Regions from separate parts of the Streptomyces sp. NPDC086766 genome, predicted to be linked through region 2. Evidence: riboswitches for the same ligand, from Rfam matches in the RefSeq annotation. Region 2 holds a riboswitch; the other holds the start of a gene.

Region 1 (8,840 bases), on a different contig from region 2:
GGGGCTCACCCCTCTCAGGCCTGCACCCGCGCCCGCCGGCGGATCTCCGCCAGACGCTGGGCGCCCCGCTGGGCCGTCTGCGCGGTGGCGTCGGACGAGATGCCGCCGAGGGCGCCGTCGGTGAGGGTGATCGCGGTACCGCCGACCCGCACCGCGGCCACGTCCAGGGTGAGCACGGTCCGGTCGCCGTCGGAGTTCCTGCCGGTCAGCACCACCCGCAGCCCCTGGCGGGCGTCGCCGACGGCCGGCAGTCCGAGATCGGTGACCTCCACCTGCTGCGTGCCGGCCCGGGTGGTCGTCGCCGTGAACTGTGCGCAGGTCTTCGGCAGCTTCTTCAGCCAGGCCAGGGACCGGTCCACGTCCGCCGCCGGGCGGTCGAGGACCTGGTAGCGCAGCTGGGCCGCGTCGTCGCCGTTGTCGAAGGCGGCGACCGCGTGCGTCCCGGTCGGCGTGCCGAGCGGCTCGTCGGCGTAGAGGGCGTCGAGCAGACGCTGGCAGTCGGGTGTCCCGGTGCTCGCCTTGAGCAGTCCGTCCCGCCAGGTCGCGACGCCCTCGGTGGGCGCCCACGGCGACCCCAGGTCGGCCTGGGTGAGCAGGGCTGCCTGCGCCTGTGCGGCGGTCAGCGCGGACCCGGCCGCGGACGCGGCGGGCGTGCGGGTGTCCGGCGCCGTCACCGGGGGCGGTTCGGCCTTCCCGATGCCCCCGGCCGTGCAGGCGGCCGTGATCCCCAGGGCAGCGGCGAGGACCGTGGTCACCACGGTCGAGGTGGAGAGGGCGGGGGCCGGGAAGCGGGGCATGGCGGTGCCTCCAGACGTGCGGATGCGAGGGGCGTGGCTCAGTTCACGGCACCACCGGTGGCGCCCCCGCACCACCGAGCCGGGCCGTCCGGGTGATCGTTCGGGCGGAACTCCGCCGGGTCGGCGGCCGCCCCGCCGTGACCGAGCCGGCCGCGGCGCGCGTGCCCCGGCCCGTGCTGTCGCCGAGTGGCGCATAGGGTCGGTGCGACGGAAGGAGCCCGCCGTGACCGGTCAGCCCGTCCCCGTGGTGATCGACTGCGACACCGGCGTCGACGACGCCCTGGCCCTGCTGTTCGCCGTACGCCATCCGGGTCTCGACCTGCGTGCGGTCACCTGTGTCGCCGGGAACACGGACGTGGACCAGGTGGTGCGCAACACCCTGACCGTCCTGGAGCAGGCGGGCGCCGGCGACGTGCCCGTCGCGCGCGGCGCCCGGCGCCCGCTGATCGAGCCGGCCCGCGGCGCGCACCACGTGCACGGCCGGGACGGCATGGGCGACCTCGGCCTGCCCGCGCCGCGCCGCCGTCCCGTCGACGTGGACGCGGTGGCGCTGCTCCGGCGCGAGATCCTGGTGTCCGACCGTCCGGTCACCCTGGTCCCGACGGCCCCGCTGACGAACATCGCCCTGCTGCTGCGCACCCATCCGGAGGTGACGGGCAACATCGAGCGGATCGTGTTCATGGGCGGCGCGGTGGCCGCCGGGAACGCCACGGCGGTCGCCGAGTTCAACGTCTGGCACGATCCCGAGGCGGCGGCGATCCTGCTGACCGCCGAGGTGCCGATGACCATGTACGGCCTCGACGTGTTCGAGCGGGTGGTCGTCCCGGCGGCGGACGTACGGCGGCTGCGGGAGAGCGCGGAGCCCGGCGCCCGGCTGGCCGGGCGGCTGCTGTCCCACCGCGACCCGGCGACCTACCAGGCCCCCTCCGACGCCCTCGGCGACGTCTGCGGCGGCCTCGGCGACGCGGGTGCGGTCTGCTCGGTCGCCGACCCGGCGGGACTGGCCACCCAACGCCTGCCGGTGGAGGTGAACCTCGCGCCGGGCCCGGCCCGCGGGCAGACGGTCGTCGACCGCCGCCCGCGGCCGGGCGAGGCGGAGCTGCACGGCGAGATGCGCGAACAGCCGCTGGTGGACGTGGCCCTGGACGTCGACGTCGAGCGCTACGTGAAGCTGTATCTCACGACCGTCGAGAACGAGGCCCGGGCGGGGGCTAGTTGAGGTCGGCCGCCCATCGCTGCTCGACCTTGGCCACCTTCCAGTACGACAGCGCCGCCGCCCACACCACGACGAACAGGCCCACGATGACGTAGCCGACGTTGTCCAGGTCCAGCCCGGCGATCCAGCCGGTCACGTCGTCGCGCAGGTCGAGCTTGTCGTGCAGCACGCCGACCAGCTCGATGGTGCCGATGAAGAAGGCGACGGCGATCGACAGGCCGGTGATGGTGAGGTTGTAGAACACCTTGCGGACGGGGTTGGAGAACGCCCACTGGTAGGCGAAGTTCATGAACGTGCCGTCGAGGGTGTCGAACAGGCTCATGCCCGCGGCGAACAGCAGGGGCAGGCACAGGATCGCGTACCAGGGCAGCCCGGCCGCCGCCCCCGAGCCCGCCATCACCATCAGCGTGACCTCGGTGGCCGTGTCGAAGCCGAGGCCGAACAGGAAGCCCAGCGGGAACATCTGGCCGGGACGGCTGACGGACCTGGTCAGCCGGCCGAGGACGCGGTTCATGAACCCGCGGGAGTCCAGGTGCTCTTCGAGCTCCCGCTCGTCGTAGGTGCCCGCCCGCATCGCCCGGAAGACCTTGAGGATGCCGATCAGGGCGACCAGGTTGAGGGCCGCGATCAGGTAGAGGAACGTGCCCGAGACGGTCGTCCCCATGAAGCCGAGGACCTGGTGGGTGCGCGAGCCCTGGTCCATGACCTTTCCGGCGAGCTGGGTGCCGCCCGCGATCAGCACGGCGAGCACGACGACCACACTGGAGTGGCCCAGCGCGAACCAGAAGCCGACCGACACCGGCCGCTTGCCGTCGGCCATCAGCTTGCGGGTGGTGTTGTCGATGGCGGCGATGTGGTCGGCGTCGAAGGCGTGCCGCATGCCGAGGGTGTAGGCGGTGACGCCGAGGCCGATGCCGAAGGCCTGGGAGCCGACCTCGTAGTGCCCGGGCACGACGAGGAGGAACAGCACGCCGAAGGCCACGACATGCAGCACGGCGATGACGGCCATCAGGCCGGCGGTCTTGAGGGTGTCCTCCCGGCGCCAGCGGAAGGACGGCGTCGGGGCAGGGTCGGGCAGGGTCATCCGGTATCACGCTCCAGCACCTCGTGGATCACTTCGTGAGCTGCCGTGGCCGGTCTCCTGGCTTACGGGTCGTGCGTCCGCCGTCCCTGCCTTCCCGGTCGTGCGACCAGTGGCCCGGCGTGAGCCGGACGGAACGGGAACTCCCCGATCACAGTGGCGAGGGCCGCTCCGGCATGGGCCCCTGAAGGGCCGTCACCGGCTTCCCGAACACCACGGCCCGCCCACCGTAGGGCCGTGAGCGGTTCCCTGCATAGCTGCGCACCTGGGCAGGTATGGAAGATCACACGGGGCGCCTGCGAGGATGACGCCATGCATCTCGTCCCCGCGGACCGCGCAGACCGCCGCACGATCGACGGCCACCGGGTGTGCGACGCCATCGCCGCGATCGGCGATGCCGGCCACGTCCGTGCCTGGGCCGACCGCTTCTCCCTGCTCGCCGACCCCAAGCGGCTCGCCCTGCTGCTGGCGCTGCACCGCACCGGCCCGCTCGCCGTCTCCGACCTCGCGATCGCCACGGGCATGAACGATCCGGCCGTCTCACAGGCCCTGCGGCTGCTGCGCGCGGCGGGGGCCGTCGAGGGCGACAAGGAGGGGCGCGTGGTGCGCTACCGGATCGTCGACCCGCAGGTGCGGCAGTTGCTGCAGCACTGCGTGGCCGACACGGGCCGCCCCGGCCCCCGCTGATCCGGCGCGGGCCGCCCCGGCGCGCCCTTGTGTGAGGTGCGGTGATCCGGCGTGCGCCGACCCGCTTCCGTCGATCCGGCGTGCGCCGGTCCGGCGCGGGCGCGTGCCGCCCGGCGAGCCAACTCCCCGTGGTCCGTACGGGTTTCACTTTTCCGGCGAGGTGGACAGAGTCCTACGTGACGCTCGTACGCAGCCGAAGAGGAGAAAGCGTGACCGACCGCACCACCACGCACGGCTCCCCGCCCGACCTCTCGTCCCGCGACCCCGACTGGTGGCGGCAGGCCGTCGTCTACCAGGTCTACCCCCGCAGCTTCGCCGACGCCGACGGCGACGGACTCGGCGACATCCGGGGCATCACCCAGCGGCTGAACCACCTCGCCGCGCTCGGCGTCGACGCCCTGTGGCTCAGCCCCTTCTACCCCTCCGAACTGGCCGACGGCGGCTACGACGTCGCCGACCACCGGGACGTCGACCCGCGCCTGGGCACCCTCGCCGACTTCGACGCCATGGTCGCCGAGGCGCACCGGCTGGGCCTGAAGGTGATCGCCGACATCGTGCCCAACCACACCTCGCGGCAGCACCGCTGGTTCGAGGAGGCGCTGCGGTCCGGCCCCGGATCCCCGGCCCGGGACCGGTACGTCTTCCGCGACGGCCGGGGTGAGCACGGAGAACTCCCGCCCACCGACTGGCAGTCCGTCTTCGGCGGCAGCGCGTGGCGGCGGGTGCCCGACGGGCAGTGGTACCTGCACCTCTTCGCACCCGAGCAGCCCGACCTGAACTGGCAGAACGAGGAGGTCCGCGCCGACTTCCGCACCACGCTGCGGTTCTGGTCCGACCGCGGGGTCGACGGCTTCCGCGTGGACGTCGCGCACGCCCTGGTCAAGGACCTCGACGAGCCGCTGCGGGACCTCGGGGACATCGGCGCCACCGGCGAGGACGCGCTGCTGCGGGTACCGCCCGGCAGCCACCCCTACTACGACCGGGACGAGGTGCACGAGGTCTACCGGGACTGGCGGAAGATCTTCGACGCCTACACCCCGCCGCGCACGGCGGTCGCCGAGGCCTGGGTGCCGGGCGACCGGCGTGCGCTGTACGCCCGCCCGGACGAACTCGGCCAGGCCTTCAACTTCGAGTACCTGCAGAGCGGATGGGACGCCGACGAGCTGCGCCGGGTCATCACCGAGTCGCTGCGCACCGCGCGCGCCGCGGGGGCGTTGGCCACCTGGGTGCTGTCCAACCACGACGTCGTCCGGCACACCTCCCGTCTGATGCTTCCGCCCGGCACCGACGGCAACGCCTGGCTGCTGTCCGGCGGCCGCGCCCCGGCGGTCGACGCGGCGGCGGGGCTGCGCCGGGCCCGCGCGGCGACGCTGCTGATGCTCGCCCTGCCCGGTTCGGCCTACGTCTACCAGGGCGAGGAACTCGGCCTGCCCGAGGTGGCCGACCTGCCCACGGAGGTGCTCCAGGACCCGATCTGGGAGCAGACCGGGCGTGTCCGCAAGGGCCGCGACGGCTGCCGGGTGCCGCTGCCGTGGACGACCGGCGGACCGTCGTTCGGCTTCGGCGCGGGCGCCGCCTGGCTGCCGCAGCCGGACGGCTTCGCCGCGTACGCCGTCGAGGCGCAGGACGGGGCGGAGGGCTCGACCCTGGAGCTGTACCGCACGGCCCTGCGGCTGCGCCGCAAGCTGCTGGAGGGCGAGTCGCTGACCTGGGCGGAGGACGCCCCGGCCGGGGTGCTGCGGTTCGCCCGGTCCGAGGGCTGGCGCTGTGTCACCAACCTGTCGGACCGGCCGGTCGCGCTGCCGGCGGGCGAGGTGCTGCTGAGCAGCGGCCCGCTCGACGACGGCCGGCTGGGCCCGGACACGACCGTCTGGCTCGGTCCGGGCCTCTCCGTGGGCTGATCCGGGGAAGGGAGCTGGTTCTCATCCCACCGTCGGGCTCGGGGCGCCGTTCTGGCCGGGGTTCTCGCCCGGCAGGACCGGCGGCCTGGTGGTGCTGTTCACCGGTGGGGTGAGGACGACCTCGGGCTGGCCCGCGGGCGGGGGCGGCGGGGTCAGGTCCGTGTCGGGCAGCTGCGGCGGGGTGGTCTGCTGGAAGAGGACCTGGTCGAAGTCGACCAGGCCGGTCTGCTCCATGACCGTGATGTGGTCCAGCACCGTGTCGTTGGCCTGGTCGGCCAGGGTCCGCACCAGGGTGTTCTTCGTCGTCGAGCGGATCTTCGCGATCGTGTTGAAGATCGAGCCGTGCGTGACGCGCAGGATGTTGGCGAAGTCCGTGTCGAACTGCTTGCCCTGGTCCGCGGCCAGCTTGTTGACGAAGCCCTGCTGCTGGGGGCTGGCCACGTTGGGGATCGCGATGTTGAGCATGGGAGCGATCTTGCGGCAGCTGGCGTCCAGGGCCGCGTGCCCGTCGATCAGGTGCTTGCTCGCGGTGATGACCGCGTTGCTCTGCCCCTTCTTCAGCCCCATCTGCCCGACGGGGTACTCCCACAGCCCGGCCGCGCGCACCTTGACCACGAAGTCGCGATCCCCTTCGGTCAGCGGCCCCCACTGCGTCTGGGCGATGACGCGCGAGGGGTCGGTGGAGACCTTGGTGACCCCGAGCATGGACGGATAGGCGAGCGCGACGAGGGTCAGGCTGAGAGCTCCGCCCACGAAGAGAGTTCCCGTCGCGTTCCGCGAAAAGCGCACCGTGCCTCCTGCCCGGTCGTGGATCCGCCGGCGGGCGGTTCGGACACCCAGGAGTACGGACGCGGGAGCGCGTGGCGCCTCTGGTTCGGGTAAAGAATGGGCAAAGCATGTACGCCTGTGGTCCGGGCGTGCCACCGCCCGGATGTGACCCGGGAGCGCTCGGGTTTTACTCGGCACAGGGGCCGATCGGGCCCGGGAGCGCGGGCCGCGGGGTTGCGGGAGGTGACCGGATGCCGACGGGCGACGGAAGGCCGGACACGTCCGCGGAGCCGGCGGAGGCGGCCGCGCTGCGGCGCCTTCTGGAGGAGCGCACCGCGGACCTGCAGCGGGTGAAGGCGGAGTACGACAACTACCGCAAGCGGGTGCGGCGGGACCGGCTGGCCGTGCGCGAGATCGCGGCGGCCAACGTGCTGCGCACCCTGCTGCCGGTGCTGGACGCCGTGGACCGGGCGAACGCGCACGAGCCGTCCACCCCGGGTCTGCGGGACATCGCCGGCACGCTCCGGGAAGGGCTCGGCGGCCTCGGCGTACGGACGTTCGGCGCGGTCGGCGACCCCTTCGACCCGGCGTGCCACGACGCCCTGGCGCACCACGTCTCCCCCGGCGCCGGCCCCCTCGTCTGCACGGCGGTCCTCCGCCCCGGCTACCGCCTCGGCGACCAGCTGCTCCGCCCGGCCCACGTCGAGGTGACGGGCCCCGCGCAGACCCCCGCCAAGCCGCCGATGACCTTACACGGAGCCAAGGTTGAGGGAATGTTGACCGCTTCCGGGGAGAGCCCTGAGGAGGGCCCGGCCTAGATTCGGCGCCATGCCCCCACAGCCCCCCGGCGTGCCCGCCGCGCTGCCCGTCCTGCCCTATCGCAAGCCCACCGAGGGCCGTGACTACTGGGTGCTGGACGACGTCCTGCCCGACGCGGAGGCCGTACGGCAGCGGTGCCTGACCAGGGACGATTGGGTCAAGGGCCACCCGTACACCGCGGAGAGCTGGCCCGGGATGCGGACGATGCCCGGCCTGGAGCCCCCCGAGCTGGCCCGCGTCGAACGGCTGGTCAAGAAGGCCACCGGCGCGCGGGAGCTGTGGGTGCAGCGGGCGCCCGGCGGCGGCACCCTCAACCACAACTGCGTCCAGGTCGTCGGCGAGGGCGAGAGCGAGCCCCGGCCGCACACCGACTCCCGTGCCCTGTGCCGGTACGCGGCCGTGCTCTACCTCAATCCCGCCGTCCCCAAGGACTGCGGGACCGCCTTCTACCGGCAGTCCCTGCCCGGCGGGCGGCTCGGCGGCAATGTCGTCCGGGCCCCGCACACCAACCTCGTCGAGGCCCTCGGCACCCGGTTCGTCGCACCCGGCGCCTTCACCGAGGACGTCCGCGTGCCGCACCGGGCCAACCGGCTGCTGCTCTACCACGCCAACCTGGTGCACAGCGCGACCGGTTACACCGGGCGGACGCTGGAGGAGAAGCGGATGACGGCGGTCTTCTTCTGGATGGCATGACCTTCTGGATGGCGTGACCGTCGGGGCGGGCCGCACTTCGGAACGGCCCGATCTTCGGGCCGGCGCGGCCCGACGACCGCGGCGGCGGGGTCAGTACCGCAGGGCGGTGCCCACCTCCGCCTTCACCTGGCCGGACAGCTTGTGGGTGCTGCGGGCGGTGCCGTTCGCCGACTTGCCGGACGGTACGTCGTGGAGGGTCACCACGACCGTGTCGAGCAGGTTGCCGCCGGAGTCCTTGTAGTTGACCTGCACGGCGAAGGACTTGGTGGAGTCCGCGGAGTTGGTGACCGTCATGGGGACCGTGGTGCGTCCGGCGGAGTCCGTCGTCGGCGCGCCGAGCTTGACCGAACTCCTCGCGTCGACACCGCCCTTGGCCTCGTCGAGCCGGTGGCCCGCCTCCGCGGTCGCCGAGGCCAGCGCGTCGTTGGCCTGCGAGGCGAGCGACGAGGCGGCGGAGGCCGCCTTGCTCACGGACTCCGACGGGCTGCCGGTGTTGTCGGAGCAGCCGGTCAGCCCCATGGCCACGGCCGCCGCCAGCGCCGCGCCCGTCGTCCAGCGTGCCGGGTGACCGGCCATGTCGCCTCCCACTGCTCGTGCGGTGCCCCCGCGCCGGGAGCCGACGGGAGGGGTGGTCGTCAGTTCCAGTGAAGGGCCGGGGACGGGCCCCCGCACGCGGGCGTCACCCGACCGGGCCCGCCCCCGTGGTGGCGCCGGACCCACGGCCGGATGGTCGTAGAGGGGCGGCGCCCGGATGTCCCGGCGGCCGCCGTCCGCGGCTGTCGCACAGGGAGGCCGCCCGCGACCGCCGTGTCGGGCCGCCCCGCGCGGCCGTTCCCCGCGGCCACGCACGCACACATCGAAGATCCGATGGCAGGAAT
Region 2 (8,840 bases):
GCGCCGGTGTCGGGGACGGGGCGGTGTCGGTGTCCGCTGCGAGACTGCGCCGTGGGCCGGAATTCCGCGGCCCGCACCGACGCACGAGGGAGTGATCGGCATGGCGGAAACGGTCGGCGGACGCCCGAGCATCTACCCGACGCTGCTCTACACGGATGCCGAGGCGGCCCTCAAGCAGCTCACGGACGCCTTCGGCTTCACGGCACTGACGGTGTACGAGGGCGAGGACGGCCTGATCCAGCACGCCGAGCTGGCGCTGGGCAACGGCGCGGTGACGCTCGGCTCGCGGGGCCGCGGAGGCCGCTTCGACGAGGCGATGCACGGCGCCGGACCGGCGGGGGTCTACATCGTCGTGGACGACGTGGACGCCCACCACCGGCGCGCGGTGGAGCACGGCGTGGAGATCCTCGTGCCCCCGACGGACCAGGACTACGGGTCGCGGGACTACATGGCCCGGGACGCCGAGGGCAACATCTGGAGCTTCGGCACGTACGCCCCGCGCCTGGGGGACTGAGCCGGGCCGGGTACCGGGCCCGGGAGCGTCCGGGCCCGGGACCCGCCGTGATGCCGGGCCCGGGTGCGCCGTCCCGGGGCGGAGTCCTCAGCTGCCCCAGGTGTGCACCTGGAAGGCGGCCCGGCGGACGGCCTTCGCCAGGGCCGGGTCCGGGTGGGCGGCGGCGAGGGCGACCAGCACCTGCACGGTGCGCGGATGGCCGACGGCGCGCACCTCGTCGAGCAGCGCGGGCACGGTGGGCTGGAGCGCGGACTCCAGGTGGCGGACCAGCATCGGGGCCTCGCCGTGGTCGGCGACGGCGGCGGCGGTGTCCACCCACAGCCAGGTGGCCTCCTCCCGGGTGAGCACCTCGTGGGCGTCCTCCGGGTCGACGCCGTCGTGCTCCGCCAGCCACAGCAGGGCGTACGGCCGCAGCGCCGGCTCGTCGAGCACGGCCCGGACGTCGGGCTCGGCCGGGCCGCCGACGACCCGCAGGGCCTCGAAGGCGAGGCCGCGCAGCAGGGCGTCCTCGCCGCGGGCGGCGTCGAGCAGTCCGGTGACGGCGCTGCCGACGGGGCGCGCGGCCAGCCAGGCGCGGTACTCCGCACGGGCCGCGTTCGGGCGCAGCTGGGCGCAGCCGCGCAGCATGTTCTCCGCGGACTGCTCGATGTTCCCGGCGGGGCTCTGGGCGGCGACGCAGATCTGCTCCAGCTTGACCCAGACGGCCCAGCTGCCGAGCGGGGTGAGCGTGGCCTGCCCGTCGCCGTAGGTGAGGGCGCCCACGGCGGCGAGGGCGCGCAGGGCCCAGTCCAGGAGCGGGGCGAGGAGGGCGTCCTCGGCCGGCTCCGCGGCGGCGGGCTCCGGGGCGTCCGGCGCCGCGGTGCCCACGGTCCCGGCGGGCACCGGCTGCGGTCCGAAGGGGATCTCGCAGCGCTCGGTGCGCAGTTCGGTGACCCGCTGCCGGAGCAGGTCCAGAAGCTGCTCGACGGGCACGGGCCCGGCGGAGAGCTGCAGGAGGGAGAGCACCTGCGGCATGGCCGAGACGACCTCCGCGACGGCGGCGGCCTCGTGGTCCCCGGGTTCCGGGCAGGCCAGCGACCAGGCGTCGAAGAAGGCCACCCAGCCGCGCAGGACGGCACTGTCGTCCCGGTCCCAGGCGCGCAGCCGCCAGCCGGGGCGGGCGCTGTCGCCGTGCACCTCGACCAGGCCGGCCAGGCGGGCGGTGTCCCACTCGGCGCGGACCTGAACCGCGGTCAGCCCCAGCTCGCGGGCCGCCCGTTCGGCGGTCGCGTCGGAGAGGGCGGCCCTGCCGTCCGTGGTGGCGCCGTCCCGGCCGGGGCCGAGGGCGGCGTCGGCCCAGCGGGCGACGCGGGCCGCTCCCGCCAGGCGGGAGCGTGCCATTCCGGCCAGCTCGGCGGGTGCCGGGGTGCCCTCCGGGGGGCGCGGTGCGGGGCGGCGCGTGCGCCGCTGGTTCACGGCTCGGGGGGCGGCGGCCAGGGGCCGCGGGCGGACGAGTCGAAGCCTTGAGTCGCGCGGGATACGGGACGTCACGGGTGCAGTCTTCCGGTTGACGGTCCGAAAACCCAAACGGAATGTCACCAGGGGCGACGGGGATGGCCAACGCACCCGGTCTCACCGGGCCCGACGAGGCGTGATCAAGCCAGCGGTACGCCCCGGAACGGAACCGCCGGGACCGCCGCGCGGACAGCCGCCGGGACGCCCCCGCGCGCCCCGCGTCCACACTCCGGGCACACCGTCCCCACTCGTCGTCCACGCCCGCGCAGCCGCCGGTGCACGGGCAGCGCGGCCCCCTGCGGGCGGGCGGGCCTCCGGCGGCCTCTCCCGCTCGCCGGCGCCTCTCCCGCTCGCCGAAGCCTCTCCCGTTCGCCGACCGCCTGCCCGTGCTCCTGACGCGTCCGCCGCTCCGCCGGACCGGGAACGCCCGGGCGGGAGTTGGTGGCCCATGTCACATGAGAAGAGGTCAGGACCTGTCACATGAGGGGCGTCAGGAAGCGCCGCAGCGCCTCCTCGTAGCCCTCCGGGTCGGCGTTCCACATGGCGCCGTGCGGGGCCTGGGAGACCGTCTGCAGGGTGACGAGGTCGGGGCGGCGGGCGGCGAGGCGGCGGGAGGGCTGCCAGGGGGCCACGGTGTCGTCCGGGCCGTGGAAGATCATCGTCGGCACCTCGAGCCGGGCCGGGTCGGTCACGTCGGCGCGGCGGTCGCCGGAGAGCCCGGTGCGCCCCTGGGCGGCGCGCACCGCGAGCGGCAGCAGCGCGGCCGGGGTGTGCCGCGCGGTGGCCAGGGCCCGCAGCGTCGCCTCCCAGTCGAGCACCGGCGAGTCCAGCACCAGCCCGGAGACGCGGTCGCGCAGGCCCGAGTGGGCCGCGGCGCGCAGGGCCATGGTGGCGCCGGTGGACCAGCCGTACAGGATGACGCGCTCGGCGCCGTACCGGACGGCGTAGCGGATCGCCGCGTCCAGGTCGCGCCACTCGGTCTCGCCGAGGTGGTTGAGGCCGTCCGGGGAGCGGGGCGCGCCGAGGTCGCCGCGGTAGGCGATGTCGAGCACCGGGAAGCGGCGGCGGTGCAGGAAGCCCATGAGGTTCATGGGGAGTTCGCGGGTGGCGCCCAGGCCGTGCACCGTGATGACCCAGGTGTCGCGGACGCCGGGCACGAACCACGCGGGGAGGGGGCCGAGTTCGCCGGGGACGTCGATGTCGGCGTGGTCGAGGCCGAGGGCGGAGTCCGGGTTGCCGACGTGCACGTTCGGGGTGAGCCAGACCTTGTCGTGGGTGCGCAGGGTGCCGTGGGTGACGCGTTCCAGGCGGCGCACGACGGCGTCGGCGCGGTGCGGTGCGGTCGGCAGCACCGGGCCGACGACGGCGTGCGAGCCGTCGCCGGACAGGCCGTAGATGCCGGGGCGCAGGGAGGCGAGGTCGCGGGTGAGGGTGATCCGGCCCGGCGCCGTGCCGTGCACGGTGAGCCGCGGCTCGGTGGGCAGCGGTCGGCCCGGGGGCGCCTTGAGCGCGGCGTCGCTGGCGAGCCGCCCGGCGGCGATGCCGGCCGCGCCGGCCGCCAGGGCCACGGTGACGGCCGCGGCCGTCGCTTTGACTGAGCGCACGGGTCCAGTGTCCTGGCGCGCCGGGCCACCGGCCAGCGGGAGGAAGGGTCGGGGTGACATGTCCTGCGGGTTCCAGGAAACAGCGGCTTTCATCCCTGCGAGGGCCTACCTCCGCTGTCCGTACCCCCGCAGCCGCTCCTGCGCCTGTGCCAGTTGCTCCGGTGACAGCAGGGAGGGGGCCAGTCCCGGCACGGAGGACGCGGTCAGCCACAGACGGCACATCCATTCCAGCTGGGCGGTGCGGTCGTAGGCCTGGTCGAGGGTGGCGCCGTGGGTGACGGTGCCGTGGTTCTGGAGCAGGCAGCCGGAACGGCCGTCGAGGGCGCGCAGCATGTTTTCGGCCAGTTCCTCGGTGCCGTAGGTCGCGTAGGGGGCGACCCGGACGGGGCCGCCGAGGGCGCCGGCCATGTAGTGGATCAGGGGCAGCTCGGTCACGAGCGTCGAGACGGCGGTGGCGTGCACGGCGTGGGTGTGGACGACCGCGCCCGCGTCGGTGGTGCGGTGGATCGCGAGGTGCAGGGGCAGTTCACTGGTCGGCACCAGGGTGCCGAGCACCTGCCGGCCGTCGAGGCCGACACCGGTCACGTCGTCCGGCGTGAGCCGGTCGTAGGGCACGCCCGACGGGGTGACCAGCACGGTGTCCCCGACGCGCACCGACACGTTGCCGGAGGTGCCGACGACCAGGCCCTCGGCCGCCGTGCGGCGGGCGGTGGCGACCAGCGCCTCCCAGGCGCGGGCCTCCTCGGCACGCACGCCCCTCCCCTTCCCCTGGTCCCGCTTCTGCTCAGCCATGACGCGATCCTGCCAGGCGGCGGCCCGCCCGGCCGGGATGGCCGGAATCCCCTCCCCGGCACGCGGCGTACGGTGGAGCGCGGACCCTCTTTTACGGACACCCTGAGGACCGTCTCAGTTCATCTTCCGTTCACCCTGGTTACGTACGTTCGACCAGCCAATGACCTCGAACGATTGCCTGGGTAAATGGAAAGCTTCTCGCTGATCCTCGCGATTGTGGTAATAACCGCACTCGCGTTCGATTTCACGAACGGTTTCCACGACACCGCCAACGCGATGGCCACGACCATCTCCACCGGTGCACTCAAGCCCAAGGTCGCGGTGGCTCTGTCCGCCGCGCTCAACCTGGTGGGCGCCTTCCTCTCCGTGGAGGTCGCGAACACGATCTCCAAGGGTCTCGTCGACGAGACCGGCATCCGTCCCGAGGTCATCTTCGCCGCCCTGGTCGGCGCGATCCTCTGGAACCTGGTGACCTGGCTCGTCGGTCTCCCGTCCAGTTCCTCGCACGCCCTGATGGGCGGCCTGATCGGCGCCGCCGTCGCCTCGGCCGGCCTCGGCGCGGTCCACGGCGACGTGCTCGTCACCAAGGTGCTGCTGCCCGCCGTCGCCGCCCCGGTGGTCGCCGGCCTCGCGGCGATGCTCTCGACCCGGCTGAGCTACGCGCTGGGCGGGAAGTCGAACGGCAAGGCCGCCGACAAGGGCCACCGCGCGGGCCAGATCGCCTCCGCGGGCCTGGTCTCGCTGGCCCACGGCACCAACGACGCGCAGAAGACGATGGGTGTCATCACCCTCGCCCTGATCGCCGGCGGTGCCATCGCCCCGGGTTCCAACCCTCCCACCTGGGTCATCCTGTCCGCGGGTCTCGCCATCGCGCTCGGCACCTACATCGGCGGCTGGCGCATCATCCGCACCATGGGCAAGGGCCTGACCGAGCTGGAGCCGCAGCAGGGCTTCGCCGCCCAGACCAGCGCGGCCACCGCCATCCTGGCCTCCTCCCACCTCGGCTTCTCCCTCTCCACCACCCACGTCGTCTCCGGCTCGGTGATGGGCGCGGGCCTCGGCCGCAAGGGCGGCGTCGTCCGCTGGTCGACCGCGACCCGGATGCTCGTGGCCTGGGTGCTGACCCTCCCGGCCGCGGCCCTCGTGGGCGCCGGCGCGGAGGCCGTCACCGGCCTCGGCGACTGGGGCACCGCCGTGGTGGCCGTCTTCCTGGTGGTCTCCAGCGCCGTGATCTGGAAGCTGTCGCGCCGTGAGGTCGTCGACCACACCAACGTCAACCACACCGACGAGCCGGCCGGCGTGGTGACCCAGGCGATGGCCGCCGTGACCCCGCCCCCGGTGGGCGCCGTGGCGACCGAGACCGGCGCCCTCGCGGCCTCCGTCCCGGCGCAGGCCTCCGCCTCCGCCGACCGGGCGAACCCGCCCGCCGCCGTCTGAGCCCCGAGCACCCGGTTACAGAAGGAACATCACCATGAAGATCGACTGGGCAGCCATCGGCTCCGTCATCGGCGTGAGCCTCTCGGTCACGGTGGGCCTGGTGGCCCTGTTCACCCTCGGCATCGCGGGCCTGTCCCGCCGCGAGCGGGCCGCCGCCGAGGGCAGCGGCGGCGGGGCGGTCGCCGCCACCGGCGCGTACGTCTGCTTCGCGGCGTGCGCCGCCGCCGTGGCCTACGGCATCTACCTGATCATGGCCAAGTCCTGACCCCAGGCCCGGCCATCGCCCGGCCTCGGGGCAGTTCGTCGCCCGCCCGGTCCGCACCGCCCTCCTCGGCGGCGCGGACCGGGCGGGCTTTTTCCGTGCCGCCGCAGGCCGATGTGGGCCTCATCTCAGTCCCCCGGTGCAGGTCAAAGGCGAGTTGACGGGTGTTCGCGGGGCGTGGTGGACTGCCCACGCCAAGTACGGCAGCAGGAGAGGAAGCCGGTGCGAATCCGGCGCGGTCCCGCCACTGTCACCGGGGAATGAACTTCCCGGAAGCCAGGAACTCTCGCCGCCGGTCTCGTCGAACCAGGGCGTGGACACCCTGAGTGAGGACATATCGCCATGCGCGGCTCCCATCCGAGGTTCACCAGCGACGTCCCGCCCGCCCCCGCGGTCGGCTGAGGCGATGGGTGCCGACCGCGTCTTCGCGTACGGCGCCGCCGCCGGCCTCCTCGGCGACCTGCTCCTCGGCGATCCGCGCCGCGGGCATCCGGTCGCCGCGTTCGGCCGCGCCGCCGCCGCCGTGGAATCCGTGCTGTGGCGTGACCACCGGGGCTGGGGGGCGCTGCACTCCGCCGTGTGCGTGGGCGGCACCGTGGCCTGCGCCGCGCTCGCCGCGTCCGCCGTACGCCGCTCCCCCACCGCCTCCACCGCCCTGACCGCCGCCGCCACCTGGTCCGTGCTCGGCGGGACCTCGCTCGCCCGGGAGGCGCGGGCCGTCGGGCGGGCCCTGGCGGCCGGGGACGTCGAGGCCGCCCGGACGCGGCTGCCCCATCTGTGCGGGCGGGACCCCGAGGCCCTGGACGCCGACGGGATCGCCCGCGCCGTCGTGGAGTCCGTCGCCGAGAACACCTCCGACGCCGTGGTGGGCGCCCTCACCTGGGGGGCTCTCGCCGGGGTGCCGGGGCTCCTCGGGTTCCGGGCCGTCAACACCCTGGACGCCATGGTCGGGCACAAGTCGCCGCGCCACGTGCGCTACGGCTGGGCCTCCGCGCGCCTGGACGACCTCGCCGGGTGGCCGGGGGCGCGGCTCACCGCCGTACTGGCGGCCGCGGCCGGGCCCGATCCGCGCGGCGCCGTCCGTGCCTGGCGGGCCGACGCCGGACGGCACCCGAGCCCCAACGCCGGCCCGGTCGAGGCCTCGTTCGCCGGGGCGCTCGGAGTGCGGCTCGGCGGCACCCTCGCGTACGGGGGGCGCGTTGAGCACCGGCCGGTGCTCAACGGACCGGGGCGCGCCGTCCGGGTGGGTGACATCGAACGGGCGGTACGGCTCTCCCGCCGGGTGGGCCTGCTCGCCCTGGGCGCCGGCGTGGCCGGACGGTTCGCGATGCGCGCCGTCCTCGCGAAGGGACGTGGGCGATGAACGGCGGGCTGCTCGTCGCCGGTACGACCTCCGACGCCGGGAAGAGCGTCGTCACCGCCGGGATCTGCCGGTGGCTGGTGCGGCAGGGGGTCAAGGTCGCGCCGTTCAAGGCGCAGAACATGTCCCTCAACTCGTTCGTGACGCGCGAGGGCGCCGAGATCGGGCGGGCGCAGGCCATGCAGGCCCAGGCGTGCCGGGTGGAGCCGACCGCGCTGATGAACCCCGTGCTGCTCAAGCCGGGCGGCGAGCAGAGCAGCCAGGTCGTGCTGCTCGGCAGGCCCGTCGGCGAGCTGAGCGCGCGCGGGTACCACGGCGGGCGGCAGCAGCGCCTGCTGGGCACGGTGCTGGACTGCCTCGCCGAACTGCGCGGCACGTACGACGCGGTGATCTGCGAGGGCGCCGGCAGCCCGGCCGAGATCAACCTGCGCCGCACCGACATCGTGAACATGGGCATCGCCCGCAACGCGCGGCTGCCCGTGCTCGTGGTCGGCGACATCGACCGCGGCGGCGTCTTCGCCTCCTTCTTCGGCACCGTCGCCCTGCTGTCGCCCGAGGACCAGGAGCTCGTCGCCGGGTTCCTGGTCAACAAGTTCCGCGGGGACGTCTCGCTGCTGGAGCCGGGCCTGGACATGCTGCACGGGCTGACCGGGCGGCGCAGTTACGGCGTGCTGCCGTTCCGGCACGGACTCGGCATCGACGAGGAGGACGGGATGGGGGTCCCCCCTGCTCGAACGCAGTTGAGAGCTTGGGGGAGGGTCTCCCTGCGGGGCGCGGTCCGGGAGTCCGCGGTGGCCCCTCCGCTCGGCGAGGACGTCCTGCGGGTCGCCGTCTGCGCCGTGCCGCTGATGTCCAACTTCACCGACGTGGACGCGCTGGCCGCCGAACCGGGCGTCGTGGTGCGGTTCGTGGACCGGCCCGAGGAACTCGCCGACGCGGACCTCGTCGTCGTCCCGGGCACCCGCGGCACGGTCCGCGCCCTGGAGTGGCTGCGCGAGCGGGGCCTGGCGGACGCGCTCGCCCGGCGCGCGGCCGAGGGCCGGCCGGTGCTCGGCGTCTGCGGCGGCTTCCAGCTCCTCGGCGAGCACATCGAGGACGAGGTCGAGAGCCGCCGCGGGCACGTCGACGGGCTCGGACTGCTGCCCGTGCGGGTGCGGTTCGCCCGCGAGAAGACCCTCGCCCGGCCCGTCGGCGAGGCGCTCGGCGAGCGGGTCGAGGGCTACGAGATCCACCACGGGGTCGCCGAGGTCACCGGCGGCGAACCCTTCCTGGACGGCTGCCGGGTGGGCGGCGTCTGGGGCACCCACTGGCACGGCTCGCTGGAGTCGGACGCCTTCCGGCGGGCCTTCCTGCGCGAGGTGGCGGCCGCCGCGGGCC

The links. A riboswitch is a leader RNA that binds a small molecule or an ion and turns the genes downstream of it on or off. The one in region 2 is predicted to bind cobalamin.
Region 1: linked by a shared signal. The riboswitch ahead of ACIPM1_RS11910 (HoxN/HupN/NixA family nickel/cobalt transporter) and the one ahead of ACIPM1_RS27280 (cobalamin biosynthesis protein) in region 2 are both predicted to bind cobalamin.

Annotation. Positions count from the first base shown of each region.
Region 1 covers NZ_JBIVBI010000005.1:269,829-278,668, reverse strand. The annotation lists gene ACIPM1_RS11920 (hypothetical protein) at 15-797, opposite strand; gene ACIPM1_RS11915 (nucleoside hydrolase) at 1,021-2,016, shown strand; gene ACIPM1_RS11910 (HoxN/HupN/NixA family nickel/cobalt transporter) at 2,009-3,097, opposite strand; cobalamin riboswitch at 3,127-3,327, opposite strand; gene ACIPM1_RS11905 (metalloregulator ArsR/SmtB family transcription factor) at 3,407-3,781, shown strand; gene ACIPM1_RS11900 (glycoside hydrolase family 13 protein) at 3,991-5,682, shown strand; gene ACIPM1_RS11895 (DUF4142 domain-containing protein) at 5,704-6,435, opposite strand; gene grpE (nucleotide exchange factor GrpE) at 6,702-7,268, shown strand; gene ACIPM1_RS11885 (DUF6445 family protein) at 7,279-7,962, shown strand; gene ACIPM1_RS11880 (hypothetical protein) at 8,053-8,538, opposite strand.
Region 2 covers NZ_JBIVBI010000017.1:96,092-104,931, reverse strand. The annotation lists gene ACIPM1_RS27310 (VOC family protein) at 101-514, shown strand; gene ACIPM1_RS27305 (hypothetical protein) at 602-1,894, opposite strand; gene ACIPM1_RS27300 (alpha/beta hydrolase family protein) at 2,485-3,612, opposite strand; gene ACIPM1_RS27295 (class II aldolase/adducin family protein) at 3,718-4,404, opposite strand; gene ACIPM1_RS27290 (anion permease) at 4,591-5,841, shown strand; gene ACIPM1_RS27285 (hypothetical protein) at 5,876-6,106, shown strand; cobalamin riboswitch at 6,267-6,410, shown strand; gene ACIPM1_RS27280 (cobalamin biosynthesis protein) at 6,510-7,466, shown strand; gene ACIPM1_RS27275 (cobyric acid synthase) at 7,463-8,840, shown strand, end outside.